DNA from 4 places in the Microbulbifer jejuensis genome. Region 2 is predicted to be linked to each of the others. Evidence: predicted binding sites of a transcription regulator. Region 2 holds the regulator's gene; each other region holds the start of a gene.
The links. The regulator LexA, encoded in region 2, represses DNA repair genes until DNA is damaged. The targets are predictions, from matches to a motif close to ACTGTNTNTANANACAGT.

Region 1 (7,418 bases), on a different contig from region 2:
TTCTTCGCCCTGCCGCAGTCCCCACAGCTGTTCAAGCAGCTGTTGATGGTGTCGGGTTTTGATCGCTACTACCAGATTGCCAAGTGTTTTCGCGATGAGGACCTGCGTGCCGATCGCCAGCCGGAGTTCACCCAGGTTGATATCGAAACCTCTTTTCTGGGGGAAGAGGAGATCATGTCCATCACCGAGGACATGGTGCGGGCGCTGTTTAAGGCGTTGAAGGGTGTGGAACTGGGGGCCTTCCCCCGTATCACCCACTACCAGGCCATGCTGCGCTATGGTTCCGACAAGCCGGATCTGCGTATTCCCCTGGAGATGGTGGAAATCAAAGACCTGATGACCGAAGTGGATTTCAAGGTGTTCTCAGGACCCGCCAGCGACCCCAAAGGGCGAGTGGCCGCAATCAGGGTGCCCGGTGGTTGCGACAAGCTGACCCGCAAGCAACTGGACGATTACGGCAAGTTTGTCGGTATCTATGGCGCCAAGGGGCTCGCCTATATCAAAGTCAACGCGCGCGCCGACCTGGAAAATGGCCTGCAGTCGCCGATCGTCAAATTCCTACCTATAGAAACCCGCGCCGCCATTCTCGACCGTCTGCAAGCGGAAGACGGTGATATCATCTTCTTCGGTGCGGACAAGGCCAGGATTGTATCGGAAGCCCTTGGCGCACTGCGCTGCAAGCTGGGCCAGGACCTGAACCTCTATACCAGTGAGTGGGCACCCCTGTGGGTGGTGGCTTTCCCGATGTTCGAGGAAAATGACGACGGTAGCCTCACCGCGCTGCATCACCCCTTCACCGCACCTTCCTGCACCCCCGAAGCGCTGGAGCAGAACCCATTGGGTGCCCTGTCCCGCGCCTATGATATGGTGCTAAATGGCACCGAACTGGGTGGTGGTTCCTTGCGTATTCACGATCAGGTGATGCAGCAGGCGGTATTTCGTATCCTCGGTATAGATGAAGAGGCGCAGCGCGAGAAGTTTGGCTTCCTGCTCGATGCCCTCAAGTACGGCGCGCCACCCCATGGCGGTCTCGCTTTTGGCCTGGATCGCCTGGTGATGCTGATGACCGGCAGCGATTCCATTCGCGATGTGATCGCATTCCCGAAAACCCAGAGTGCCGCCTGTGTCATGACGGATGCCCCGGGTTCGGTTGACGCCAGGCAGTTGCGCGAGCTGAATATCCGCCTGCGCCAGAAGGAAGAGATTATCCGCTGATTTTCCCCGGTGGGCTCAGCGAAGTGAGCCCATCAAGCTCATGCTGTGGGCAATGTGTGTTGCCCACTTCCCACTCCGCGCACTGATGGAGAGAGACGAGGATGGCCGGACATAGTAAATGGGCCAATATCAAGCACCGCAAAGCAGCCCAGGATGCCAAACGGGGCAAGGTTTTCACCAAGATCATCCGCGAGTTGACCGTGGCCGCCAAGGGAGGAGGCAACCCCGATGATAATCCAACCCTGCGCGCCACTATCGATAAGGCACTGGGTGCCAATATGAAGCGCGACACCATTGATAAGGCCATTGCCCGCGGCGTAGGCAATACCGATGGTGAACACTTTGAGGCGGTGGTTTATGAAGGTTACAGTGTCGGCGGTGTGGCGGTACTGGCGGAGTGTCTCACCGACAACCGCAACCGCACCGTGGCAGAGGTGCGTCATGCTTTTTCCAAACGCGGTGGCAACCTGGGTACCGATGGCTCGGTGAGTTATCTCTTTTCGCGCAAAGGACAGTTGTACTACGAAGCCGGGGTCGATGAAGAGGCGCTGATGGAGGCGGCTCTGGAGGCCGGTGCCGAGGATATTGAGACTGACGACGACGGCAACGTCGAAGTGACCACGGAATTCCAGGACTACCTCACCGTCAAGGATGCACTGGTTGAGGCCGGCTTTATGCCGGATAGCGCCGAGATAGCCATGATCCCCTCCACCACCATAGCGTTGGATAAAGAGGCAGCGGAAAAAGTGCTGGCACTGGTCGAGATGCTGGAAGACCTGGACGATGTGCAAAATGTTTACACCAATGCGGATATTCCCGTTGAGGTGATGGAGGCACTTGGCTGAGGATTCGTTCCCTCCCCCAGGGGCAGGCGCCGTCCTGCCCCGGCTTTTACCGCTGCACCCCGCGTTCACCCTTGACGCCTTCCCCCCGCCTTGGGACACTCCCATTACTATATAAACATACAGATATTGAGGGAGCTGCCTTTTGACCCGGATACTGGGAATTGACCCCGGCTCACGCAAAACAGGCTACGGCATTATCGATGTCAAGCGCGGCAGTGCCCACTATGTGGCCAGCGGGGTGATTCGTATCCCAGAGGGCCCTTTGCCACAGCGCCTGAAATTGATTTTTGATGCAGTAAGCCAGATTGCCGAGCAATACCGGCCTGTGCAAATGGCGATAGAAAATGTTTTTATGGCAAAGAGTGCCGGTTCCGCCTTGAAGCTGGGGCAGGCCCGTGGCGCTGCCATTGTGGCCGGTGCCAACCGGGGCCTTGAGGTGGCCGAATACGAGGCGCGCAAGGTCAAGCAGGCAGTGGTGGGCAACGGCGCTGCAGACAAATTGCAGGTGCAGCATATGGTCAAAACGCTGCTGTCGCTGCCAGCCTGTCCGCAGGAGGATGCCGCAGATGCCCTTGCCGTGGCGCTGTGCCATATGCATACGGGGCGGCTCCCAGCACTTGCTGGCGGCGCCATGCCCAGTCGCTTTCGCAGGGGCCGTCTCAGTGTTTAGGTGCGTTTATAGGCAAAGCCATACCTCCACGGGTGGAAAATCAGAAACCTGGAAAAACACATGATCGGAAGATTGAGCGGTACCCTGGCTGAGATGCGGCCGCCATTATTGTTGGTGGACGTGCACGGAGTTGGCTACGAGGTGCTCGCGCCCATGACCACTATTTTCGAGCTGCCGGCTTTGGGGCAGCCGGTGCAGTTGCACACCCATCTGGCGGTTTCCGAGACAGTGCAACAGCTATACGGCTTCATCCGCGACGCCGAGCGCAAAGTGTTTCGCACCCTGATCAGGATCAGTGGTGTAGGCCCCAAGCTGGCTTTGGCCATTCTGTCTGGCCTGGATGTCGCTGCCCTGGCCCGCTGTGTGGCGGAAGACAATGTGACGGCACTGGTGAAAGTGCCTGGTGTGGGAAAGAAGACCGCCGAGCGCCTGATTGTCGAATTGCGTGATAAGTTGACACCGGAAGTGAATGACGCCAATGGTATTCCGCTGGTGCCGGCCACTACGGCGCCCAGAGTGGATCATGCCGGTGAGGCTGAAAGTGCCCTGGCAGCATTGGGCTATAAGCCTGCGGAGGCCAGTAAAATGGTGGCCTGGGCCGGTAAGACGCAGCCGGATGCCGACAGCGCGACCCTGATCCGTCTGGCACTGAAGGGTATGGCGCCCGCTTAATCTGGAGTGGTTTTCATGATCGAAGCCGATCGCCTGGTGGCGCCCCAACCCGTGGGGCCTGTAGGCCAGGAAGAGCAGTATGATCGCGCTGTACGCCCCAAAACCCTGGCGGACTATGTGGGCCAGCCGGTGGTCTGCGAGCAGATGGAGATCTTTATCCAGGCGGCCAAGCTGCGCAAAGAGGCCCTGGACCATACCCTGGTGTTCGGTCCGCCGGGCCTGGGCAAAACCACCCTGGCCAATATTATCGCCACAGAGATGGGCGGCGCCATCAAGGCTACCTCCGGCCCGGTGCTGGAGAGGGCCGGTGATCTGGCGGCTTTGATGACCAACCTGGAGCCGGGAGATGTTCTGTTTATCGACGAGATACACCGCCTGAGCCCTCATGTGGAGGAAGTCCTGTACCCGGCCATGGAGGACTACCAGTTGGATATCATGATTGGTGAGGGTCCGGCGGCTCGCTCTATCAAGCTGGACGTGCCGCCTTTTACACTGGTTGGCGCCACAACCCGGGCGGGTCTGCTCACCTCTCCCCTGCGGGACCGTTTCGGCATCGTGCAGCGGCTGGAGTTCTACAGCGTTGAGGATTTGACTCATATCGTGCACCGTTCTGCGGGCCTGATGGGGGTAGGTATGGACGAGGGCGGTGCCCTGGAAGTGGCGCGGCGTGCCCGCGGCACCCCGCGCATCGCCAACCGCCTGCTGCGCCGGGTGCGCGATTACGCGGAGGTGCGGGGCGATGGCTCGGTCGATTCGGCGATCGCCGACGCCGCTTTGAATATGCTCAATGTGGATGCCAGGGGCTTCGACCAGTCGGACCGGCGTATGTTGCTGGCCATGATCGAGAAATTCGATGGCGGCCCGGTCGGTGTGGACAGCCTTGCTGCAGCAGTGAGTGAGGAGCGGGACACGCTTGAGGATGTGCTGGAACCTTACCTTATCCAGCAGGGTTATATTGCCCGCACGCCGCGGGGGCGGGTGGTGACCGGACTTGCCTATGAGCACTTCGGTTTGCCGAAACCCGATAAATAAAACGGAAAGGGGGAGGGGTGAAAGCGGTTTTCAGTATTCCTGTACGGGTCTATATCGAGGATACGGATGCGGGCGGTATCGTCTACTACGTGAATTATTTGAAGTATATGGAGCGGGCGCGCACAGAACTGCTGCGCTCTCTCGGCTATGATAAGCCGGCAATGCCACACCAGGGGCTGCTGTTGGTGGTGCACTCCGCCGAGATCCGGTACCGCCGCTCTGCCAGGCTCGATGATGCATTGCGCACTACTGCGACGATTGGCAAACTGGGGCGCGTTGGGGTGACTTTCGAGCAAAAAATCTGGCGCCAAAATGAGCTAATTTGTGAAGGTGTGGTCAAAGTTGCCTGTGTCGCTGACCACAACCACAAACCCTGTGCTCTGCCGGGGCCCATTTATTCAGCATTAAAGGCAGTAATTTAGAAGATGAACGCCGGTGAACAACTTTCCCTTTGGGGACTCATTCAGAACGCCAGCCTACTGGTACAGCTTGTGATGTTGCTGTTGTTGCTGGCCTCGGTGGTTTCCTGGGTCATGATTATCCAGCGGGGTCTTTATCTGTCCCGGGCCAAACAGGCTCTCAATAGTTTCGAGCGCCGCTTCTGGTCCGGTGCCGATTTGAACAAGCTGTTCCGCGAGGGCAATGAGCGCGCTGAACGGAGCAAGACAGACGGGGTAGAGTCCCTATTTCGCGCCGGTTTTACCGAGTTTACCCGTCTGCGCCAGCAGGGCAGCAGCGGCCCTGAAGCGGTGATGGAGGGAACCGAGCGGGCCATGCGTGTGGGTATGTCGCGGGAGCAGGAGAAAGTAGAGATGAACCTGCCGTTTCTCGCTACTGTGGGCTCAGTCAGCCCCTATATCGGTCTGTTCGGCACTGTCTGGGGCATCATGAACTCTTTCCGTGGCCTCGCTACTATGCACCAGGCCACCATTGCCACGGTAGCGCCCGGTATCAGTGAGGCCCTGGTGGCCACGGCCATGGGCCTATTTGCGGCGATTCCGGCAGTGATAGCCTATAACCGCTATTCCGCCAAGGCGGAGTGGTTGCTGTCCAGTTACGAAACATTTGCCGAGGAATTTTCCTCGATCCTGCACCGCAAAGTGCATTCCGGCTAAGGTGTGAGCAGGCGAATCCTATGAGTGTGTTTCGCAAGGGCAGCAAAAAAAGGCTGGTATCTGAAATCAACGTGGTGCCCTATATCGATGTGATGCTGGTGCTGCTGATTGTGTTTATGGTCACGGCACCATTGCTGATGCAGGGGGTCAAAGTGGACCTTCCCAACGCGCCCTCGGCGCCGATGGAGGAGTCGGACGAGGAACCGTTGATTGTCTCGGTGCGTGCCGATGGCACCTATTACCTAAATCTGGGTACAGATGAGAAAGCGGCCAAGCCACTTCCAGAAATCAAAGAGACGGTGGCCAAGGTATTGCGTCAAAAGCCAAAAACCCCGGTTCTGGTATGGGGTGACAGCGATGCCGATTACGGTTTGATTGTCAATGCCATGACTGAATTGCAGCAGGCCGGAGCCCCCAGTGTCGGCTTGGTTACCGAGCCACCCCAAGGGTAGGTGCTGGTGAATAAAGGCGCATACCCATTGGCGATTGTGATCAGCCTCCTGTTGCACGGGGTTCTGATTGCGTTTATTGCCCATGGTTGGGAGGCCAGCCGTACGCATGAACACAAGCCCATGCCGCAGTTTGTACAGGCCAGGCTGGTGACGCTTGAGGCGGTTACGCCCAGAAAGAAGCTACCCAAAAAGGTGGATAAGATACAACAGCGTGCCCAGCGCGAAGCACAGCAAAAGCGCCAGGCAGAGACTGAGCGCAAACGCCGCGCTGCACTGGAGCGCAAAAAGAAACAGGAAGCTGAGAGGAAGCGCCAGGCGAGCATTGAGGCCGAGCGCAAGGCCCGGGAAGAGAAAGCGCGCCAAGAAAAAGACCGCAAAGAGAAAGAGCAAAAAGAAAAGGAGCGCGAAGAACAGTTGGAGAAAGCGCGTCAGAGTTCCTTTGACGAAGCGCTGCAGGAAGAAGAGGATCTGCAGGAGGCCAGCGAAGACGAACGGGCGGTAATGTCCGTGGCCCAGGCAATTCAGCAGCGTATAGAGTCGGTATGGAGCCGCCCACCGAGCGCTCGCAATGGTATGCGCACCCTGGTGCAAATCAATTTTGTACCCACCGGAAGAGTGGTGGCGGCCAATATCCTGGAAGGCAGCGGCAACGCGGCACTCGATCGCTCGGTGCTCACTGCCATTCACAAGGTGGAGGTTTTTCCCGAAGTGGCCGAACTGGCCCTGGAAGAACCGGTCGTATTCGAGCGTGAAGTCCGCAAAACAATTTTGAAATTTGAACCCGAAGATCTTCGCCAATGATCCAGAACCTCTTAAAAACTGTCGTCACTATTGTTGTTACCACTGTCTGTCTGCAGGCGCGCGCCCAGTTGGTTGTGAACATCACCAGCGGTATCGACGACCCCACCCCAATCGCGGTGTCCCCATTCAGCTGGTCCGGCAGCGGTGTTTTGCCCGAGGATGTGTCCGGGATTATCTCTGCCGACCTGCGTCGCAGTGGCCTGTTCGCCCCGGTACCCAAGGCGGATATGTTGTCCTTCCCCAAGGCGCCGAAAGATGTGGTGTTTCGGGACTGGCGCATTTTGGGCACTGAATACATCGTTACCGGTCGCATTGAACCCCAGGCGTCCGGTTATCTGCTGACTTTCGACCTGATGAATGTCTTTGGTCAACACAAGATGTTTACCCGCCAGGTGCGGGGGGGGCAGGCTCAGCTACGGGATATCGCGCACCGTGCGGCGGACGAAATATTTGAGGCGGTGACCGGCATTCGTGGCGCCTTTTCCACAGAAATGGTGTATGTGCGGGAAGAGACCCGTGGCGGAAAGCCTAGCTATGTACTGATGCGTGCGGATATTGATGGTGCCCGTGCCCGGCCGATCCGCCGCTTTGAGGCCCCGGTGATGTCCCCCATGTG
Region 2 (7,418 bases):
TCAGGCAATAGCGTGCGGCATCCCAGGCTGCATCGGAATCAATAGAGTAATTCAGGACATAGTCAGCGATATCCTGAATCACAGGATCGTAATCGGGCCGCGTATTCTGGTCGATGCCGGGGTGCATAGCGGGACTTCCATGTCGAAGAAGAGCATAACGGGCAGCTGCTTTTACTACCCAGTTCATCGTGGATACCAACCACCAGGACTCATACCATTGTATTCAAAAGACACTGACCGGCCGGATACCTGTTTGATTCACGCTATGTCCCGGTTTGCCACCATTGCCAAAAAATACTGTGAAAGCGAAAAAAAAACGAATATACGAAAGCCTCTGCACCCAATTATTCACAACATCAATAAACGCTAGGGCGAGCAGCGCCGCCTGGCTGCCACCCCTTGAATACCAACAGCAATGTAAGTTACGCCAGTATTCCCAGGCCCGGCGGCAGCGCGCCACTAATCCTATTTATACGCTCATGCATTGGATTGCCAAGCGAGCCAGTCTGTATGATAACGAACGAAATTAGAAAAGCGGGTCGAAAGACCCGCTTTTCTAGAGGCGCTGGCAGAGCTGGCAGCTAACAATCACCCAACCCCGCACGACAACAGTTCTTTCAACGAGCAATCCGGGAATCACTCACAGGGAACAACATCTTCCGCCAGCAGTCCTTTGTCACCTTGTTGCATTTCGAACTCAACCGCCTGCCCCTCATTAAGGGTCTTATAACCCTCGCCGCGGATGCTACGGTAGTGAACAAAAATATCTTCAGTTCCTTCTCCACAGGTGATGAAGCCATAACCCCTTGCGTTATTAAACCACTTCACAGTACCTGTAACGCGATCACTCATTGAGACAACCTCATTATTGTTATTGCGCCCACCTCTATTACCCCATACGTAAAGAGGGACAAACGCCACCCTATTATTAACAGACTGCGCCATGCAGAATGCTGTCTTGAATCATCCTTTGGACAGATATCCAGCGAACGTAAACTGATTTTTAGATAAAACAGCGCCAGTGTCTAGTTTTCTATGTGAAATAGATACTAGGTTTGTACCGATATGCGTAATTAACCGTCAAAAGCTTGGCAAAGGGCAGTATCTATATGACTCACTTGTACCTTATTACACTTGCGGTGGGCTGTCACACACAGGCTCCCGTGTTAATGAAGGAATATCGGCAATATGTAAGGTAGACGTAGGAAATGCACAGGAGGCTCCATGACCCTCGACAATCCTTAAGATTGATAATAAAACCTCCTGTTTTATCTCGTGAAAACGGATCCAGTCTGTCGTTCGCGTAAACGTATACACAAAGAAATCCAGCGATGAGACGGCGAAGCTGTTGAAGTTAACGATCAGTGTTCGATTGGCATCTATTTCTGGGTGCCGCTGTAACATTGCCCTTACATCTGAAACAATCGACGCCATCAAATGCGCATCTTCATAACGGATGCCGATGGTTTCGAAAATCCTCCGATTTAGCATGCGTGAAGGGTTTTCTACCGCAATCTGGGTAAAAACACTATTGGGCACATAGACCGGGCGCAGATCGAAGGTACGTATCCGGGTAAGGCGCCAACCGATATCCTCGACTGTGCCCTCAATCTCCTTATCTGGTGAGCGTATCCAGTCCCCCACCGCAAAGGGGCGGTCCAGGTAGATCATCAGGCCACCGAAAAAATTTGCCAACAAATCCTTGGCCGCGAAACCTACCGCCAGTCCGCCGATTCCACCGAAAGCCAGCAGGCCACTCACGCTGTAGCCCAGGAACTGCATAATTACAATGCCTGAGGTAATGGCTATGGAGGCCCTGACAAGCTTACCGATCGCACGTACCGTGGTTGCATCCATCGGCTTGCCGATATAGCGCGGATTGCTCAGATTGCACTCGGTACTGTGGGAGAAACGCCAGGCAAACCAGGCCAGAACCAGGATAAGCCCTATCTCCCGCATCGGTTCTGCTACAGAGAAGATTTCCGCACCGGTGGCCTGTTCCGCATACTGTGCCGCAAACGTCAGTCCCAGCAACCACACCAAAACCTGCCCTGGGGGCGACAGTGCCCGCACCAGGGCATCATCCCAAGGGTTCTCTGTCTTTTCAGCCCGAGCCGCCAGCCGCATGACGAAACGGCCATACATCCAGGCAGCCAGTGCCGCAATCAGTACGAACAGGAAGACAATCACGATCCAGGCGCGATTCTCGCCCAACCAGGACAATAGCAAGTGCTCTACGGATTCCACTAACACCCCCTACGTTTAACAACCATACAGCCCAACTGCCCCCTCTCTCTACTAATGGTGCCAGGATAAGAGCCAGTCGCGCGTTCTGTGCCAACGGGCATTGGTTTCCAGCTCAGGCCAAGTAGTGATAGAGGGCCTGCCGCGCATGGCACTCAGGCGCGCACGGGATTCTGAATGCGGCACAAAGTCCCGCAGGGCGGCGAGCGCCTCCAGGGCGCCCTCACGACTGTTGCACACTACCCCCATATCGCAGCCGGCCTCCAGGGCAGCTCGGATTCTCTCCCCATAGCCGCCAATGACAGCAGCACCGTTCATAGACAGATCATCGCTGATAATAACCCCGCCAAAGCCGAGGCGTCCCCGCAGGATATCCTGTAGCCAGTAGCGGGAAAAGCCCACAGGTCGGCTATCAATATTCACGAAATGAATATGGGCCGGCATAACTGCATCCAACTCTGCGGTACCAATACAGTCAATAAATGGCAAGGCATCGGACTCCATCACCTGATCCAGGGTGCGCCCATCCTCGGGCAATTCCCTATGGCTGTCCTCAAGCACATGGCCGTGGCCTGGAAAATGCTTGCCGGTCGCCGCCATGCCCGCCTCCCGCATGCCCTGGATAAACGGGCGTACAAATGCGGTCAGGCGCTTGGGGTCTGCGCAAAAGCTGCGGTCACCAATGACCCGACTGCGTTGGTCATCTGCGTCCAAAACCGGCGCAAAACTGAAATCCACCCCAACTGTCAGCAATTCTGCCGCCAGCAGCCAGCCCACATCCCGCAGCTGCTCCTGTGAGGCTCGCGCGGACAGGGCCTGCAGGGATGGCAGCCGGGTAAATTCATCGCGAAAACGCTGGACTCTGCCCCCTTCCTGATCGACAGCCAACAGCAACTCCGGACGCACCGTGCGGATTGCAGTAATCAGCTCCTGCAACTGGACCCGGTTGTGATAGTTGCGCGCGAAAAAAATCACTCCCCCCACAAGCGGATGTCTCAGCAACTCGCAATCCTCACCGGAAAGCTCAAGCCCCTCAATATCGACCATAACCGGCCCCAGCGGTGCAGACATAATAAGCTCCTCGAATAGTTCCGCCGCCTGAACACCTCTGTCAGAGGCTATTTCGCAACAACCTTGAGCATGGCAGTGGCAGCTGGCACCAGTCGCTCCAGAGTCTCCGGCAAACTGCTCTGCGCACCAAAATCCTCCCTCAGGATAGCCTCTATGGCATCGAAACTCGACAACGTAAAGATGGTCGCACCCAACATAAAGTACAGGCGCCAGTAGAAAGTGACAGGGTCCACCCCGGGGAGGGCTCCTGCCAACAGGCCGGCAAAACGGCGATAGCTATCGCCATATCGGGACACGATGAAACGGCGCAAATGCCCCTGGAACTGCGTATAGGCCAACCCTAAAAGGCGCATGAAACGCTGGGGGTTGAGGCCATTTTCACTGAGACTGCCGAGCCCCACCCGGTAGAGACTCCCCAACAGGTCTTCCACATGCAGGGGCAGTCCAGATGCAGCCCGCCGGTCCAGCTCTGACTCCAGCGCGCAAGTGAACGGGGTTAAAAAACGTTCAAATACCGCCTGAATCAATGCTTTCTTTGAACCAAAGTGATAGTTGACCGCGGCCAGATTAACCCCGGCCGTGCTGGTGATTGTCCTAAGGGATGTCTCGGTAAAGCCGCGCTCCGCAAACAGAACCTCTGCGGCGTCCAGTATGCGGCTAACGGTGTCCGTATGGCTCATAAGCATTAGACCAAAATTTAAAACAGGTGTTTGATTCTGGCCAGACTAGCACATTCCACCATCGCACCGGTGACACCTTGTTCTACCCCCCCAAGTCCCCGATCAATCATCGAGGCCGTGGCCACAGTGCGTATTGGTTAGGAAAGCTATGTTGAGACGTACCACTCCCCTAGGAGCAGGTGTGGTTGGCTTAGTTATGGCTAGCCCGCCCTACTCTAGATTGCCGGGTCATTGCGATGCGAGAGGGTGCTGCCGCCAGGCCCAGGCCGGTGCGAGTCACACAATAAAGGCAGTCTGTGCCTTTGTGCCGGTTTTTCAAAAGCGTCTATCCAACAGATCTTGACCAATAGATCCTGATAGTGCGGTTTCCTCTGCGGGCTAAAATACGAAGGGAAGGTAGGCGCGGCACACAGGGAAAAACTCCGGTCACCCCTGAGGTCGCATATAATGCAGTATCAGCTCTGCCGCCTCCTCTACTGTCTCTACGATGTGGAACAAGTCCAGATCTCCTGCATCAATGCAATTTCGCTCCAAAACCGTATCCACTAGCCAGTTGTAGAGGCCACTCCAGTAGTGCCTATCCACTAGTACAATGGGAAAACGGCGTACTTTTTGCGTTTGCACCAAAGTTAGTGCCTCGAATAATTCGTCCAAGGTGCCGTAACCTCCCGGCAGCCCCACAAACCCCACAGCATGCTTGACAAACATAAATTTACGCACAAAGAAATAACGAAAATTCAAACTGATATCCTGATAGGGGTTGGCCGTTTGCTCAAAGGGAAGCTCGATATTCAAACCGATCGAAGTACCCGGCAGGTCAAAAGCACCACGATTACACGCCTCCATCAAACCCGGTCCCCCACCGGTGATAACCGAAATACCCTCTGCTGCCAATAGCTCACCCAGTTTCACGCCCTGCTGGTATTCAGAGCTATTCTCTGTAAAGCGCGCACCACCAAAAACCGTAACCGCACCACTGAGTGCGATCAGGCGTTCAATGCCATCTACCAACTCCGACTGTATGCGCAGCACCCGCCATGCCTCGGCCATTTTTGCATCCAGCATTATTCCCTCTCTGTCAGGCCTTTCAACAATCGTGTTCATTTCCTGTCTGCATAACCAATGTAGCAGCATATAGAACGGGGGTGCATTGGGATTGCAAGAACATCAATTCTGTATATAATCCCAGCAACTGTATAAAAATACAGAACTTCAGGTAACCCTATGACCAATCTCACCGCCCGACAAACCCAAGTATTGGAGCTGATCAAAGCCTATTTGGTTGAAACAGGTTATCCGCCGACCCGGGCGGAAATTGCCCAAGAGCTGGGATTCCGATCACCCAATGCCGCAGAAGAGCACCTCAAGGCTCTGGCGCGCAAAGGAGCCATTGAGATGGTCGCTGGCGCCTCCCGCGGCATTCGGATTCCCGACCACCAATCCGGCCTTCCCATCATTGGTCGTGTTGCCGCGGGTCACCCTATTCTCGCGGCAGAACACATCGAGGACTATTGCAACCTTCCCGCCAACTTCTTCCGCCCCCCTGCAGACTACCTGCTTCGGGTACACGGGATGAGTATGCGCGATGCGGGCATACTCGACGGTGATCTGCTTGCGGTACAAAAAACCGAACAGGTCAGGAATGGACAAATTGTCGTGGCGCGCATTGACGACGAGGTAACCGTTAAACGTTTCCGCCGCAAAGGCAACCAGGCGGCGGTGCAGTTGCTGCCTGAAAACGAGGACTTTGACATCCTTCGGGTGGATATGCGGGACAACAACTTTGTGATTGAAGGGTTGGCCGTGGGCGTTATTCGTCAAACCCCCTAATTTTTCACGCCTGAAACGAAAACAGCGGCCACTGGCCGCTGTTGAAACTCCCCTGGGTAACCGCTCGATCAGTGGATCGTATGGTTAACCGGCATTGCCTCCTCGTCTTCCTCAAGGTAACCAGGCTCCAGGTCATCCAGATTATGCACAGCCTCAATGCCCGCTTCCAGCATAGCGCGGGCAATAGCCACCTTATGCTTTCTCATAAACTGGAGACTCTCGTCTGAGAAATGAATACTCACCAGAGGGTCCTCCTTGTGGCCACTACGACGCAATGCCACGTCGCCATTGGCCAGTTCAATAATCTCAAAAGTTTCGGAGGACATTTGCTTTTCCTTCACCACAAATCAATTTCCGCCCAGTGTACCACAGGCTATTTATAAGTTTCAGTGGGCGCAGCCGGCGGAGCAAATGGTACACAGGTACCCTTAACACTCCTCCAAACTGGCGCGCTGCCTGCGCACCAATTCACTCAGGGCACTGTGCCACTCTAGTAGTATTTCAGCGGAAATCGCGTTAGATGCGGGGAAGGCAATACTGTGCAGTGGGATCAGGTTTGCCCCTTTCCGCACGGATTCCCTAGTGGGCGCGGGGGCAAGTTGTTGCAGCTGCTTCCAAGCTTGAAGCAGTTTACTTAACCAACTATCGGGATCAGCGCTGAGCAAGGACAATTCCCTGGCCTCACTGCTGACCACTCCCTGGCTTTCAAGACTATCCAAGATAACTTGCAAAGACTCAGGCTCGAAACCCAATTGCAATTGGATTGCCAGCTCAGCGAGGAAAGCCCTGTAGGCTTTCCATAACTGAAACAGGGCCGCCTCTTCCAGGGCCCTGCTTTGCAAGTCAGATTCGCCGGTCCTCTGTAACAACAGCTGACATTTGCGCAGTGCAGAGACAACCAACCCCGTATAGAGAGTCGTCATTGGCTGCCCTGAACTGCTTTCTTGCGCGGGGGTTTACGTCTGGCAGTGGTGCTTTTACTGCCGGTCTCCACCCGCCAAGCGCCTTCACGATAGAAAGCACGCCATCCCGTCGCTTTGCCCTCCTCCTCAGATTGCACATATTGCTGCTGCATCTTGCGACTGAAACGGACTACAGTGTCCCGCCCTTCATTGTCTTTGAGCGGGGCCGAGAAGAGGAAGCTGTACTTGGGGTCGATTTCGCTCTTGTGAGGCAGCAGCTCTTTGACCAGAGGGGCGCGTGTCTCGCGTTTTTTTGGAAACTGGCTGGCCGCCAGGAAAAGCCCGCTGGCACCGTCACGCAGGATATAGTGGTCATCCACTTTCAAGCACGACAACTCCGGCATGGGCACCGGGTCCATTTTTGGTGGCGCCGGCTGGCCACTTTTCAATAACTTGCGGGTGTTTTTACAAGCTTCATTGGTACAGCCGAAGTACTTACCAAAGCGACCGGACTTCAGCTGCATATCACTGCCGCACTTGTCGCACTCGATGATCGGACCATCGTAGCCTTTGATCTTAAAGGTGCCCTGCTCAATTTCGTAGCCGTTACAATCCGGATTGTTGCCACAGATATGGAGTTTGCGGTGTTCGTCCAGCAGGTAGCTGTCCATGGCCGTGCCGCATTTGGCAC
Region 3 (7,418 bases), on a different contig from region 2:
TGATTTTTGAATAACAGTCTCGACTAGATGCTGAGCAAAACTCGAATCGAACGCTTGCATCTCAATGGAAATAATACCTGTAGCCTCGTCCAGACCAACGCCAATATGCTGTCGATAATACACCAGGTAGTCTTCCTGGGTTGCATCCGCATCAAGACGGGAGAATACATCGTGGCGATTGCTCTTATAATAATTCGCAAGATCTAATTCTTCATCCAGATACAACGCCATATCCAAAGACTGGATATAATTGACCACCAGAAAAACATCCTGATTATCAGATCCTATACCCGGAACCAAAAATCCCAGCGAGTGGGATGTCGCTTGAGGGGCGGCGCTGTCTTTCACTATTAGCTGCGCATGGCTCACATAACGTTCTGAGACCCAGAATGCGTAATAAGCTCCAACAATCAACAGAGGAGCTGCGACAAAGAGCAACAAGCCACGCCAGCGGCGTAAAAACTCTACAGGCTTTCGGTGTGTATCACTCACATGATCTGAGAGATTTCCAACAGTTTTCCTTACTGTATTAACCACCCCCCGCAGTGCCTTACTCCCCACTATTTCGATTTGCTCATCTGTACGCGAATTTTTTTCTTCCATCTACTTTAATATACACTTCTTATTTGAATATTTACGATGCTATATTGCTCTTCTACCGAGAAGCTGCGCCTTTCAGATACAGAGCAATAGCTTCATCCATAGAGCCACAAATTTTCACTCTTCCCTCTTCAAGGTAGATTCCCACTTCACAATTTTTTCTCAGCAATGGCATCGAATGGGCAACAATAATAAAAGTGGAGGTCTTGCGCTTTTCAGCAATAACCGCTTCACATTTATTCTTGAATTGGGCATCCCCTACTGACATGACTTCATCTACCAGGTAGACATCAAAATCAACAGCAATACTCAACCCAAAAGCGAGGCGTGATCGCATACCTGAAGAATAATTTTTAATCGGGGCGTCGAAATAATTTCCAATTTCGGCAAACTCCTGAACTGTATCCATCACCTTGCGTTGGCCAGCACCCCAGATACCGTGAAGTCCGCAGACAAAGGCAACATTCTCCCTGCCGGTCATGCTCCCCTGAAAACCACCAGACAGCCCCATCGGCCAGGATATTCTTTGATTCGTAATCACTCGCCCGGCATCGGGATAGTCAATCCCCCCCATAATACGCAACAAAGTTGACTTACCTGCTCCATTGCGCCCGAGAATGCCTATATTTTTACCCTCAGGAAAAGTAGCATTTACAGCTTTGAACAGTACATTACGACCCTGGGGCGTTAGATAAGACTTTGTAAGGTTCTCCAACTTAATCATTGGGTGCGCACCAAATCACGCCAACTCACTCTATAAACCAGCAGCCCAAATGCCAGCATTCCGATTGCAGTGAATGCAAGATGCTGAAAGCTGGAAAACATGCCATGGTAACTGGCAAACAAGCCCTGGCGGGTAAGTTCTATTACATGCAACAAGGGATTCCAGATCAAATATGGATGATACTCTTTTGGAATCTGGTCGAGCGAAAAAAATACACCTGACATAAAGTACAAAGGCCGCACAAGCACAGGAAGCACTTTAGAAAACTCTGGATACCTTTCTCCCACAACACAAAGGACCAGACTCAAGCCCAAGCAAAAGCCAAAAAAAAGAACATTGACTTCAACCAACAAAAGAAAATTACCGAAGGCGGCTTGCACACCGCACCATGCCAGCACAACAAGCAATGCGATCAGGCTTAACAGGTAAATAATGAACTCCAGCAAAACTCTGCTGAGTACAGCATCAAAAGGGCGTAGCTGGCGATAATTAAATAGCCCGCGATTGGAAGCTACTGTAGCCAGGCTTTTGGAAAAACAGTGGCTGAAAAATAGAAATGGCGCTATGCCCCCCAGCATAAATAACAAAGTAGGTATGCCCGGATAGAACTCCCTGCCGAGAAAACTGAAAACTGCCGCCAGCACCATGATGTGCATTGCCGGCTCAAGTAGGGCCCAAGCATAGCCTAGCCGCCATTTGCCAAAGCGGGTTTTCATCTCTCTAACCAGCAACGCATAAATCACATCGCGCTGGATCTGCCAAACGGTACGCTGAACTGTAGGACCCATATCTTTCTAACTTCTTAAATATATGTGAACCAGTCCCTTCACAATCAAGCCGAGAAACATTTATACTTTAGCTGAGCTCATCTGAAGGAGATTTATTTCATAAAATTGACCCCTGAGCAGCTAAAGCTGTGCCATACCTAACTCTCTGACTCTTAGCAACATCTAAACCACATGTTATATAGCCAATTTTTTGAGGTGTTCGCCTCAAACCCCATTTTGCGCGGCATCCTACCACAGCCCACTGCCTGCGTCACACCATACCTATTGCACGCCATTACGCATTAGCTGCAGCTTGCTTACCGATCCTATTTGGCTCCTAAATAATGGAAGCGTTACACAGTTGGAAAAGTCCGAAAAGGAGCCATTCTTACTGTCATCATTAGACAAACTGCTACCAATAGCTCATCAGATAAACAATCTATGACCGTCAAAAATGTAAACATCCGCATGTGTACCTCCACCCACGGGCATATGAGCATCCCGCCACAGCGTTTGGCGAATCTGCCGTCCGTAATCCAGCCAATGCTTCTGTAGGCCCTGAAGCTCAAGGAACATTTCGTCAATACTGTACACTTCCACTTCCGAGCTGAACTGCCGCAAGGTCGTTATCCCCCGGTGCGAGATATCCCCATAAAGGGGGTAGTTGCCGGAGAAGATAGCCACCTGGTGCAGCCACAACAGAGGCTCGATCTTAAAGACGGGCTCAAGATCCCCGATACCCAACGATTTGGCCTCTTTCGAACGTGCCACAATAAAACCGTCGTTAAGGGAGAGTACCACCACCGGCTTAGCGCGAAGATCCGGCCGAAAAATCTGCTCACAGCTGGCGTAACAGCTGTTGCAATCCACCAATGCCAGCATTCACAGAGGCCGATGGTAGCGAACGGAGGCCTTGACCACCCCTTCCACACTCAAGTCTTGCCCCTCCCGGATAGGGATTGGAGGATATTTGCTTTTTGTCTACAAAAGGCGCCTGTGGTGACGATCCTGCACTTTGCAGGCCAAATGGCCACCCAGAGCGACCACCACCACATCGCCCTGTACCGGTTCCAGGGAGCGGTCGACAATCAGCAGATCCCGGTCAAAGATCCCAAGCCCCTGCATCGAATCGCTATTGGCACGCGCGATAAAAGTTGCCGCGGGTTTAGTGATCAAGTGTTCATCAAGACTAAGGCTGGCCTCCTTGTGATCATCTGCTGGGGACGGGAAGCCGCAAGCAATGCTGCAGCTATATAAGGATAAGTATTTCATTCGGGGGTGCTACTTAAATCCTGTACGCACATACAGTTTATCTTTGTAAGCCACTGCCGCCAAGGGTGGAAGCTGACCGATAGGCCGGGTATTATTCACATAGCCAGCCTGATTGTTCCCCTGCCTTTGGGTTTTGCTCGCAGCGTCATTTTACCGACTATAGAGTTCCCAAAGCCAAATCCACTACCGGCATGAATGCCGTGCTCAAAGGACTCCACCAGACAGGAATTTCCAGGAGTTCAGATAGCACCTTTACCTCACTGATCAAACCGTTGAGCGGAGTGCTTTATACAGGGGAGAGCGGACACAAAACAAACTTCAAAACCGGAGTAACACCCCAACGCCACCGTGATATTCATTGTGATAGCTGGCAGCAAAGGATAAAAAATCCGAATGCCAATAAGTGAGTTCCACGACGTATTCGGATTTGGAGAAGGAATCGTACTCGTACTCAAAACCTAACCCGAACCGGTCAATAATCGCCAGCTCCCGACTAATCGTGATCCGTCCGTTGCCGCGGTCATCCGCCCACAACAGGGCATTAATTTTGAAAGGCAAAAGACAGTAGAAGCCTGCCACGGCACGGGTGCGGTGGGGGTCAAGATCAGTATCGGTGTTAACGCCCACAAAACCGGAGAAAAAGCGGTTCACAAAGCGATAGTACCCGAGCGTTGCTTGATACTCGTTGTCCCAGTTGCTCTCCCAGGTCAGAAATACATCGTTACGATTGTTGCGCGTTATCATGAAGCCTGTGTTCATATTGGTCTGCAGGCCAATATCCGCCCAGGCATACCAGGGGTCTTCCAGTGCTTTATAGCGAATCGCCTGAATTTCCGGAGACACTTCCGTGCCTTCGTAGTGAACGATTCGCGCCATACCGGACTCCAGGTGATACAGAATATGGCAGTGGAAGAACCAGTCTTTCTCCTCGTTGGCTTTAAATTCGATCATGGTGGTGCTCATCGGTGCCACATCCACCGTGTGTTTTAGGGGTGAATAATCGCCCTGGCCATTCACTACCCGGAAAAAGTGCCCATGCAGGTGCATGGGGTGGCGCATCATGGTGCTGTTTACCATCACAAACCGCACATTTTCTCCTTTCTTGATTTTGATATAAGCATCTTCACTCAGGGTTTTGCCATTCATGGACCACACATAGCGTTTCATATCACCGGTCAGCATCAATTTCACACTACGGGTAGGGGCGTGTTTGGGCAGGGCGGTGGAAGTGACTGAGCGCAGTTGCTGGTAAGGGGCTGGTGGACGTTGTTGTGCATCGCCACCGGTCAATATGGAGCCCTCGATATTAGTGATATGCCCCATATCTGATTTAGGCATCCCCCCGGAGCTTTTATGCTTCTTCTGGATACGCTGAATCATTTCAGTGCCCACGTTGGCTGCGTAGGTATAGATATTCGGTCTCTCGATAGCCGGCGCAAAGACTTTTTCGCCACGCCCGATCCAACTGGAGGTATGGTTGGAACCATCGTAATTAGTAGCGCGAAACTCCAGGCTTTTGCCCTCGGGCACCGTGACCAGTATGTCGTAGGTCTCCGCGACGGCAATCAACATCCGCTCCAACTCAATCGGTTCAATATCCTGGCCATCGGCAGCAATAACGGTCATTGGACCGCCTGCATAGTTCAGGTAAAAATACGTGGAAGTACTGCCATTAATAACCCGCAACCGGACCTGCCGACCGGCTGGCTGATCCACAACCCAGTCCTTTCGGCCATTGGTGATAACCCTGTCGTAAGCGATATCGGAAACCTCCGCATTGATCAGGGAATACAGGTTCCGTTTAGTCACATTGCCGATGGTTCCCGCCCGAATGGCGCCAACCAGGGTTTGCGAGTTACCGGTGCGGATGGCAAAGCCTTCGTTATCGCGTTTGAGCTTTCGCAGTGTCTCTTCCGGGCGCTCATCATTCCAATCCGCCAGCATAATGATCTGATCAACTGGTGCATTGGGGGGGCGCTCTTTGGGGTGAATAATAATAGGACCAGTCAGACCGTACTGCTCCTGCAAGCCAAAGTGCGAATGATACCAATAAGTGCCACTCTGCTTGATCGGGAATTCATAGGTGAAAGCACTACCAGGCATAATGGGGACATTGGTTACATAGGGCACACCATCCATATGGTTGGGCACCAAAAGACCGTGCCAGTGGATTGTAATGGGTTTTTCCATGTGGTTTTCCACATGCATTACAGCGTAATCGCCTTCGACAAATTCCAGTGTCGGACCAGGTAGCTGGCTGTTAATGGTGATCGCCTGCACCGTTTTTCCTGTAATACTTCTGGGCTCACGATCCACCACCAAGGTGTATTCCACACGTTTTGATAACGCCGGCAGTGATATCAACATCAGCAGAATCCAACTTATCCATAAAAGCAGAATTTTCATGTTGCTATCTCTAAAATATACTCAGCCCTCACTGACAAAGGCACATCTGGAACAAGCCGGAAAAATTAGCCGGCAACTTGTACAATAAGCGCTATTTTTTCTCTTATCGCTCAATCTTTTATTTTCTTAAAAAATATGCCATGCGTACCCCGGTCCATTTTGCCCCCTGCCTCTTGATTGCCCGGAAATTTTTGACGCTCTTGTTACTGATTCCCAGGGGCTTTCTCCACCACGATTGCCATGGCAATCGTGCATGATTGCATTGATGTATTCGATCACTGTGTAGATATTAAAAAACGAACCAGGAATCACGGAACACATACTCCGCGCACCAACAATCCACACAGACCTGCAAACGCTGCACTGCCGGCCACCCGCCCTGCCAATGCCCATTCACCAGACCGGCTATCGCTTGTGTCAGGGGAGAGAACAACGACCATCCCTCAGCAAAACTGGCAGCGGTAGCACGAAAAACACCCGACTCCAGAGTCAAACATTAGTATCCAATTGTAGTTGCGACATCGACCGCATGGAGATTGCGTTGAGTGAAAGTAGGCTGCTTTCAGAAAGACAATGCCAGGGGGCAACAGGGAACACACCTGAACAGGTTGTTATCAGACTACTCCGAGTCCGGATAGTAGGATTCCCCGGTGCTCAGGTGTCTTGTGGCAGATACAGGGGACCCTCCCATGTCATACACCGCCCCACCTGAATTGTGGTGCTGTACAAACCCGTGGCTCTATCTGTTGGCGGATAGTAGAAACCAGCCATGATACTCCAGCAGTACTGGCAAAAGTTGAAGCGCCAGTTCACCCTTCAAGCCGCCGGCAGGCCCAGTCCTTGCTATCTCCCAATCCTATGGGCAGCAATCCCCCCCTGTAGAAGCGCTGACCGCCAAGCGGCGCCATCCAACGCCAGGCAGATGCAAGCGCTGACAAAGCCTGGCGGGAGACGGAAACCGAATGTTTCCCAGCATAACCAGCGACTGCGACGACCTCCGCCCAGCCGCTCGACACTGGAGCGTCGGGCGCAAAAAGTCACCGCTTATATCGCCCAAACCCCTTGCTGGGTGATCACTCTCCATCCCCGAGGTGAGGGTGTACACGGCCTGCTGGACGTCCTTAGGAGCCAGCGTCTGCGCACTGATCTTGTTGCCGGTATCGACGGCCGCACGGATTTTCCCCGGCTTGAAGCGGGTGAATATATCGCCAATGCAGCCACCCGCTGGCGCCACTTATGCGAGCTGACAAGTTCTGAAATCGGCTGCTATCTGGCCCACCTTCGCACCATAAACCGCGCATACCGGGCCGGATTCAACAGGATCTGTATTCTGGAGGACGATGTGCAGCTGGAGCCGGATTTTGGCAGGGTCCTGGCAGAGCTGGAGCGCCTGCCCCCCGAGGTGGAGATGATCCGCCTGATGGGGCTCAAGCTCAGGAAGCGCCGGGTAGTAAAAATCCTGGGGGATGGTATCCACAAACTCGTGCGCCCCGAGCGCGGCTGGTGCGGAGCCCAGGGATACCTCATCAACCGGGAGGGGATGCGGAAAGTGTTGAATTATGCCAACCGTATCTTGGAACCCATCGACAAAGTTTTTGATCACTTCTGGCAATTCGATCTGCACCTGTATGGCGTCGAACCACATTTGC
Region 4 (7,418 bases), on a different contig from region 2:
CATTATTCTTATCGCTTTGTCACTTTGAGAATTTTGGCAGTATACCTTTAGAACTAGAGTTTAGGATGCATTGGCCATCCAATGGCCGTTTTTTACCACCGAATACCCAGTTCAACCCTTTGCTTTAATTTAAAAATATCTATTTTCTTGCTCTTTATGCGCTTTTAAACATAAATTCACCATTCGGCGTCTGGAATTTCTTCAATGTTGTACTCCACCAGCCGCGAAAACCTGTATTCTGTAATTTCTTCACCTCATCTCCGCCAACAACTCTGAGAAGTTGGATTAACTTTGCGAAACGCTCTTCCATTCAAGTAGTTACTGGTAAAAACCGGCCAATCAGAACTGCGTATTCGGGGTTAACTGCAAACCATATAGAATGCTCTAAGCCGGTTACTTTCTTGCAGGGCAGTTGCACTACGATTTTCAAGCTGTAATAGCGGCCCCGATCCCGTATTGACTCCACGAATGCCTTGAACTGCGTTATCGTTATCCAAACGACCCAATGAGAAGAATCGCTTATCAGATCATTTTTTATAACTTTATAGGGTAATCTTCGCCGAAAACATGTCACTATACGATGATCTGGTGCAATTCCCCTGTACTTTCAAGCTTCTCTGCTACTGAATAGAATAGACACCGAGCGATTTTTTGGCTCAATCAGGTTTGTTGAATAGACTATTTATCTTCCTTCAATTCACGCGCCTGATAATAAGCTTCTTCACTGATTTGATGATAGGCTTTCACATCCTGCTCGAACGCCTTGAATGCCTGGTAAACGCGGTCAAATTCCGGATCCTGCGCTGCAGTCTCCCGCAGGATTTCCGCATTAATTGTCTTCAGGTGGGACAGTACCTCATCCGGCAGGCGCCTGACCTTCACGCCGTGCTCTTCCACCAGCTCTTTCAAGGCACGGTTATTGCGCGCAGTGTACTCGTCCAGCATATCCTGGTTGGCTGCGCGGGCCGCGACACGCACGATTTCCTGCAGATCTTTCGGCAGTTGCTCGAAGGCCTTCTTGTTGATGATAAATTCCATCATGGAGCCGGGTTCATGCCAGCCGGGGTAATAATAGTACTCGGCCACCCGGTGGAAACCAAAAGCCAGATCATTGTAGGGGCCGACCCATTCGGTGGCATCGATCACACCGGTCTGCAATGCGGTATACAGCTCGCCGCCGGGGATGGTAACTGCCGTTCCGCCCGCCCGGCTAAGTACCTCTCCGCCGATACCGGGAATACGCATCTTCAGTCCCTTTAAATCCTCAACGGAATGGATGGATTTGTTGAACCAGCCGGCCATCTGCACACCCGTGGAGCCCCCGGCCAGGGGAATCAGGTTAAACGGCTCGTAGAGTGCCTGCCAGAGCTCCAGACCACCGCCGTGATGCAGCCAGCCATTCATTTCCTGGGCATTCAGGCCGAAGGGCACGGCGGTGAAAAACTGGGCCGCCGGTATCTTTCCCTTCCAGTAATAGGCGGCACCGTGCCCCATTTGCGCGGCGCCCTCGGAAACCGCACTGAAAACCCCCAGCGCGGGCACCAGTTCGCCGGCGCCGTAAACCTTGATCTTCAGGCGCCCGCCCGACATAACCGCCACCTCCTTGGCAAAATGCTCCGGCGCGCGACCGAGGCCGGGAAAGTTCTTCGGCCAGGTGGTAACCAGCTTCCAGTGATACCGCTCTTGAGCACCCGCCTCAGTGTATTGTTGTTTCGGCCCCAGCGATGCACGGGATACCACCAATACAGCAAAGGTAATCACGAGCAAAGCCAGGAGACCGAGGATAACGGCGGGGTACCAGTTAATTTTCTTCATCGCTACCATTGATCGTTTTCTTTCTTTGGCTCGGTGCAAGCCGTCTTCGTTTTCTCACGCTGACAAAGGCCAGTGGTCGGTTCCCATTTTGTTCACACATTCCGGCTTGCGCGGGAATCACCGCTACATGGGCTGTAACTTTGCCATAGCCACCACCAACCACTTGCTACCGGCATCGTCAAAGTTGACCTGCACACGGGCGCGGGGGCCACTGCCTTCAAACTGCAGTACGGTGCCCTCGCCGAATTTGGGGTGATCGACGCGCCCCCCCAAAGCCAGTGGTGGCAGGTCGTCGAAATCCGGCGGCGGGTCGGAAAACTCTCCCACCCTGCCATAATCGGCTTGGTACAGCGGTCGCGATATCTCGGTTTTCAGCCGCACCTCCTGCACCAGGCTGGCCGGTATTTCACCGATAAAGCGGGAGGGACTGTTGTAGGTTTCGCTGCCAAACAGGCGGCGGTTTTCCGCATAGGTGATATACAGCTTGCGCATCGCGCGGGTAATACCCACATAGCAAAGGCGGCGCTCCTCCTCCATACGGCCCGGCTCCTGGGCGGACATTTTGTGGGGAAACAGATTTTCTTCCACACCGGCCATAAACACCAAGGGGAACTCCAGGCCCTTGGCGGAGTGCAGGGTCATCAGCTGCACCGCGTCCTCAAACTCATCTGCCTGCCCTTCGCCGGCATCCAGTGCAGCACTGTCGAGGAATTGGTTGAGCAGCGGAATCGCCCCCTCCTGATCCCCGCCCTCCGGCAGGTCCACGCCGGTAAAAGCGCGACAAGCGCTGACCAGTTCCTGCAGGTTCTCCACCCGGGTCTGGCCTTTCTCGCCTTTTTCCTTGCCGTGGAATGCCAGCAGGCCACTGGTTTCAATCACATCTCCGGCGATTGCCTCCAGCTCTTTGTCTTCGGCATTGGCGGCCAGCCGGTTGATTAAATCCAGAAACCCCTGCAGGGCATTGCCCGCACGGGCGGCGAGCACCCGCTGTTGCAGCATCATCTTGGCCGCCTGCCACAGGGAGCAGCCCTGCTCGCGGGCATAGGAACGCACCATTTCCACCGTGCGCGCACCGATACCGCGGGTGGGTGTGTTCACCACCCGCTCGAAGGCGGTATCGTCGTTGCGGTTGGCAATCAGGCGCAGGTAAGACAACGCATTTTTGATTTCCAGGCGTTCGTAGAAACGCTGACCGCCGTAGATACGATAGGGGACCTGTTCGCGCAGGAGTCCTTCTTCAAGCACCCGCGACTGGGCGTTGGAGCGGTACAAAATGGCAATACTGTCCCGCCGGCTGTCGTTGCCGACCCAATCTTTGATGCGCTCGACAATAAAACGCGCCTCATCCTGCTCGTTGTAGGCGGCGTAGACAGAAATGGGCTCGCCTTCCTCGCCCTTGGTCCACAGCGCCTTGCCGAGGCGGCCGCGGTTGTGGGTGATGACTGCGTTGGCGGCATCGAGGATGCGGGAGGTGGAACGGTAATTCTGCTCCAGGCGCACTGTCTGCACACCGCGCAGGTCTGTGGAAAAGTGTTGGATATTCTCGATCCTGGCGCCGCGCCAACCATAGATGGACTGGTCGTCGTCGCCAACCGCGGTGATATGGCTCTCTTCACCGGCTAGCAGACGCAGCCAGGCGTATTGAATCGCGTTGGTATCCTGAAACTCGTCCACCAGGATAAAGGGGAAGCGCTGGCGGTAGTGGGCGAGGACACTGTCGTTGTTGAGCCACAATTCGTGGGCGCGCAGCAGCAATTCGCCAAAGTCCACCAGGCCGCCACGTTGGCAGGCCACCTCGTAGGCAGCATAAATGCGCACCATGGTCTGCAGCCAGGGGTCGGCACCGGCATTGATATATTGAGGGCGCAGCCCCTCGTCCTTTTGCGCGCCGATCCACCACTGGGTTTCGCGCGCCGGCCACTTTTTCTCGTCCAGGCCCAGATCCGCCTGCACCCGCTTGAGCAGACGCAGCTGGTCGTCGGCGTCGAGTATTTGGAAGTTTTGCGGCAGCTTGGCCTCCTGCCAGTGCGCCTTGAGAAGGCGGTGGGCAAGACCGTGGAAAGTGCCCACCCACATACCGAAGGTATTCACCCCCAGCAGCGTTTCAATACGCGCACGCATCTCCTTAGCCGCTTTATTGGTGAACGTCACCGCCATAATGGCATAGGGCGAAGCACCCTCCACCCGCATCAGCCAGGCGATGCGGTGTACCAATACACGGGTTTTGCCCGAGCCGGCCCCGGCCAGGACCAATTGATTGCCCGGTGCTGCGGATACCGCCTCACGCTGTGCGTCGTTGAGGGGGTCTAGAATCTGAGATACGTCCATAGGCGAAAATTGTACCAGAGCTTGTGTGCAAGGCCTGTGTAAATACACAGGATCTTGCCCAGACTGACCACACAAAGCCGCTCGCCAGCGATGCGCGCAGGGGCTACACTGCGCCATCTGAGATTGCGAAGGAAGTCCTGTGAAACCGGCGGAAGTCACGCAAAAAATCAGCGAACAGCTCTCCTCCATGCGCAAATCCGAGCGCAAGGTCGCGGAGTATATTCTCGCCAATCCCGGCGAAATTATCCATATGCGTATTGTCGACCTGGCCACCGAGGCGCAGGTCAGTGAGCCCACCGTGGTGCGCTTCTGCCGCGCGGTGGGCTGCTCGGGCTTTCAGGAATTCAAGCTGAACCTGGCCCAGCAGCTGGCCTCCAGTCCCAGCTTTGGCCAGATCGCGGTGACCGAGACGGACACCATTGCCGAATACAAGCGCAAAGTGTTCGACTCCACCGTGGATACACTGCTTATGGTTCGGGACAAAATAGACAACCGCGCGCTGGAAGCCGCGGTAACCGCCATGGCCGCAACCAGGCGGGTTGAATTTTTTGGCTTTGGAGCCTCCGGCGCCGTCGCCGCCGATGCCCAGCACAAATTCTTTCGCCTGCAACTGGCCACGGCCGCACATTCTGACCACCATATCCAGAATATGTCGGCCATGTCCATGGAGCCCGGCGATGTGGTGGTGGCGATCTCCCAGAGCGGTCGCACCAAGGCGCTGCTGCGCTCCATGGGTATGGCGAAAAAACAGGGGGCCCTGGTCGTGGGTCTGGCACCCAGCGGCTCACCGGTAGTGCAAGAGGCCAATATCCCGCTGGAAGTGGATGTGGAAGAGGATATCGAGATCTACACGCCGCTGTCCTCGCGCATTGCCCATCTGGTGGTGATCGATGTACTCGCCATCGGCGTGGCGCAGCGCAAGGGGCCGCAGTTGCAAAACCACCTTTTGAAACTGAAGCAGGGCCTTTACACCCTGCGCGAAGACAAACACTGATTTTGAGTGTATTGCCGCGCCTTCGCAGGGGATAATAGGCGCACACCTCCTGACATGCGCCCCGCGACCGTGTTTAAGGCAACTTGCACCCAGGATTGCCCCTGTTGGGAACTATCCACACCAAGCCGTACCAGAGCACAATCAATGACCACCCCATCAACCGCTGAACAAAAAGCCCCACGCTGGCTGGTGGTGTGGCTGGCAGCGCTCGTTTCACTGACCCCTTTCTCCATCGACAGCTACCTGCCGGCAATTCCTGCCATGGCCGCGGCACTGGAGTCCGAAGTGGCGCGGGTCCAGTACTCGGTTTCCAGTTTTTTGCTCGGCTTTGCCCTGGGGCAACTGTGTGGCGGACCGCTGTCGGACCGCTGGGGGCGGCGACTGGTGGGCACCATCGGCCTCATCGTGTATATCGTCACATCGCTGCTGGTACTGTTTGCAGACCATGTGGACCAACTGATTTTCCTGCGCTTTCTGCAGGCTATCGGCGGTGGTTTTGCCACGGTGATCTGTGCCGCCATCGTGCGCGATCTGCACAGCGGTCGCGAGGCCGCCAAGATTATCTCAATCATCAGCACCATGATGTTGACCGCGCCTTTGATCGCGCCTTTGATCGGCTCACTATTACTGGAAATTGGCGGCTGGCAGAGTATTTTTGTTTTTCTGCTGCTGTACGCGATGGCCATGCTGCTGCTGGTGTATCGGCTACTGCCGGAAACCGTGCCGCGCTTCACCCGGGCCCGGCGCCAGCGGATGCCCCTGGGCTCCCTGATAGCCAGCTATGCCGTGGTTCTGCGCAACCGCCGCGCCCTTGGGTTTCTCGCCGCCCAGGCCTGTGTCAGTGGCTCGATGTTTATTTACATCACCACAGCGCCCTTCGTTTTTATGCAGTATTTCGGCGTTAGCGCCAGCCAGTTTCCGCTGTTTTTCGGCGCCTGCATCCTTGGGTTGATCTTGATGGTGCAGGTGAACATCCGCCTGCTCAACCTGTTTCAGCCGCGCATGATATTGCTGGCGGGCATTACACTTCAGCTGCTCGGCTGCGGCCTGCTGCTGCTGTGCACCCTGACCGGTATCCGGGAATTAATCCTGTGGATGGTACCTTTGGTACTGGTGATAAGCTGTATCGGCATCATCGCGCCAAACGCCACCGCCTGTTACCTGGAGTTTTTCCCGAAGATGAGCGGCAGCGCCAATGCCCTTTACGGCGCTGCGATCTTTATTACCGGCGGTGTGCTGGGCGGGCTGGTGAGCAGCCTGCACACCGGCACACTGACCCCTATCGCCGGGTCGATGTTTGCCTCGGCACTGGTGGCATTGTTCAGTGCCGTTGTTGTCGCCAAAGCGCGCAAACCCATTGAGCCAACCCAGCGACTCACACCGCGCTGAGGTGGCCCGTCAGGCACTTTTGCCGTTTTCCTCCTCAAGGGCCCGCTGCACCTCCGGCCGCTCCGCCATGCACTTTTTGAAAGCCTGCAATCGTGGCCAGCGTGACATATCGAACTGCATGGACTCCAACCAGGTGGACAAGACATACAGGTAGGCATCCGGCACGGTAAAATCCTCCCCCATCAGGTAACCCTTTTCCAGGTGCCTTTCGATATAGTCAAAACGCCGGATCAGGTTTTCGCGCGCATGCTGCTGTTCCTCCTCGGGACCGTTCGCGAACAGAGGTTTAAACAATTCATGCACTTCCGCACTGAGGAAATTGAGCCACTCGAGCAAGCGGTAGTGGGCGAGGGTGCCCACCGGTGGCACCAGATTGGCATCGGGCTTTTGTTCGGCCAAAAACTGCACAATGGCAGCGCCCTCAGTGAGTATCTCCCCCCCATCCAGCTGCAGTGCCGGAACATAGCCCTTGGGGTTGATCTTTCTGAAGTCATCGCCGTTTTCCAGGGTGTGGGTTTCCAAATCCACTTTACACAAGTCCAGATCGATATCCGCTTCGCGGGCGACAATATGTGGGGACAGGGAGCATGCACCGGGTGAGTAGAAGAGCTTCACGGGTATTCCTCGGTTGGCAGTTGTGTTGCTAGCAGCAGTATAGAAGCGCTTTCCGGGATGTCTTTAATACCGGTGTATTTTTCCACGCCCCATACTATCCCCGGCCGTGGGGCGCTGCGTAATCAAGTTCGGGTCCCTTGGGGACTATGCCGGTGGGGTTGATATTGCGGTGACTATCGTAGTAGTGGTGCTTGATATGGAAAAAATTCACCGTCTCCGCTACACCCGGCTGCTGATACAGTTCACGGGTAAACCCCCACAGATTTTTGTAATCCGC

Region 1: ruvC (crossover junction endodeoxyribonuclease RuvC) is a predicted target of LexA. The motif match lies at 2,167-2,184, and genes of this name have one in related genera.
Region 3: ACL7TT_RS02745 (LexA family protein) is a predicted target of LexA. The motif match lies at 3,383-3,400, and genes of this name have one in related genera.
Region 4: uvrD (DNA helicase II) is a predicted target of LexA. The motif match lies at 4,177-4,194, and genes of this name have one in related genera.

Annotation. Positions count from the first base shown of each region.
Region 1 is NZ_JBLBUB010000013.1:20,077-27,494, forward strand. It holds gene aspS (aspartate--tRNA ligase) at 1-1,215, shown strand, start outside; gene ACL7TT_RS09810 (YebC/PmpR family DNA-binding transcriptional regulator) at 1,317-2,060, shown strand; gene ruvC (crossover junction endodeoxyribonuclease RuvC) at 2,203-2,730, shown strand; gene ruvA (Holliday junction branch migration protein RuvA) at 2,791-3,402, shown strand; gene ruvB (Holliday junction branch migration DNA helicase RuvB) at 3,418-4,434, shown strand; gene ybgC (tol-pal system-associated acyl-CoA thioesterase) at 4,452-4,856, shown strand; gene tolQ (protein TolQ) at 4,860-5,549, shown strand; gene tolR (protein TolR) at 5,570-6,001, shown strand; gene tolA (cell envelope integrity protein TolA) at 6,008-6,802, shown strand; gene tolB (Tol-Pal system beta propeller repeat protein TolB) at 6,799-7,418, shown strand, end outside.
Region 2 is NZ_JBLBUB010000005.1:102,965-110,382, forward strand. It holds gene ACL7TT_RS04840 (bifunctional 2-methylcitrate dehydratase/aconitate hydratase) at 1-187, opposite strand, end outside; gene ACL7TT_RS04845 (cold-shock protein) at 637-852, opposite strand; gene ACL7TT_RS04850 (mechanosensitive ion channel family protein) at 1,129-2,247, opposite strand; gene nagZ (beta-N-acetylhexosaminidase) at 2,299-3,315, opposite strand; gene ACL7TT_RS04860 (TetR/AcrR family transcriptional regulator) at 3,363-3,995, opposite strand; gene ACL7TT_RS04865 (LOG family protein) at 4,422-5,060, opposite strand; gene lexA (transcriptional repressor LexA) at 5,220-5,825, shown strand; gene ACL7TT_RS04875 (hypothetical protein) at 5,894-6,151, opposite strand; gene ACL7TT_RS04880 (DUF6586 family protein) at 6,254-6,748, opposite strand; gene topA (type I DNA topoisomerase) at 6,745-7,418, opposite strand, start outside.
Region 3 is NZ_JBLBUB010000003.1:79,022-86,439, forward strand. It holds gene ACL7TT_RS02725 (hypothetical protein) at 1-603, opposite strand, end outside; gene ACL7TT_RS02730 (ABC transporter ATP-binding protein) at 656-1,324, opposite strand; gene ACL7TT_RS02735 (ABC transporter permease) at 1,321-2,112, opposite strand; gene ACL7TT_RS02740 (Y-family DNA polymerase) at 2,518-2,973, opposite strand; gene ACL7TT_RS02745 (LexA family protein) at 3,073-3,363, opposite strand; gene ACL7TT_RS02750 (multicopper oxidase domain-containing protein) at 3,682-5,730, opposite strand; gene ACL7TT_RS02755 (glycosyltransferase family 25 protein) at 6,539-7,418, shown strand, end outside.
Region 4 is NZ_JBLBUB010000004.1:42,694-50,111, reverse strand. It holds gene ACL7TT_RS03600 (bifunctional metallophosphatase/5'-nucleotidase) at 1-3, opposite strand, end outside; gene ACL7TT_RS03595 (hypothetical protein) at 155-310, opposite strand; gene ACL7TT_RS03590 (TRAP transporter substrate-binding protein) at 679-1,815, opposite strand; gene uvrD (DNA helicase II) at 1,939-4,143, opposite strand; gene hexR (transcriptional regulator HexR) at 4,283-5,137, shown strand; gene ACL7TT_RS03575 (multidrug effflux MFS transporter) at 5,282-6,526, shown strand; gene gstA (glutathione transferase GstA) at 6,536-7,141, opposite strand; gene ACL7TT_RS03565 (glutathione S-transferase family protein) at 7,236-7,418, opposite strand, start outside.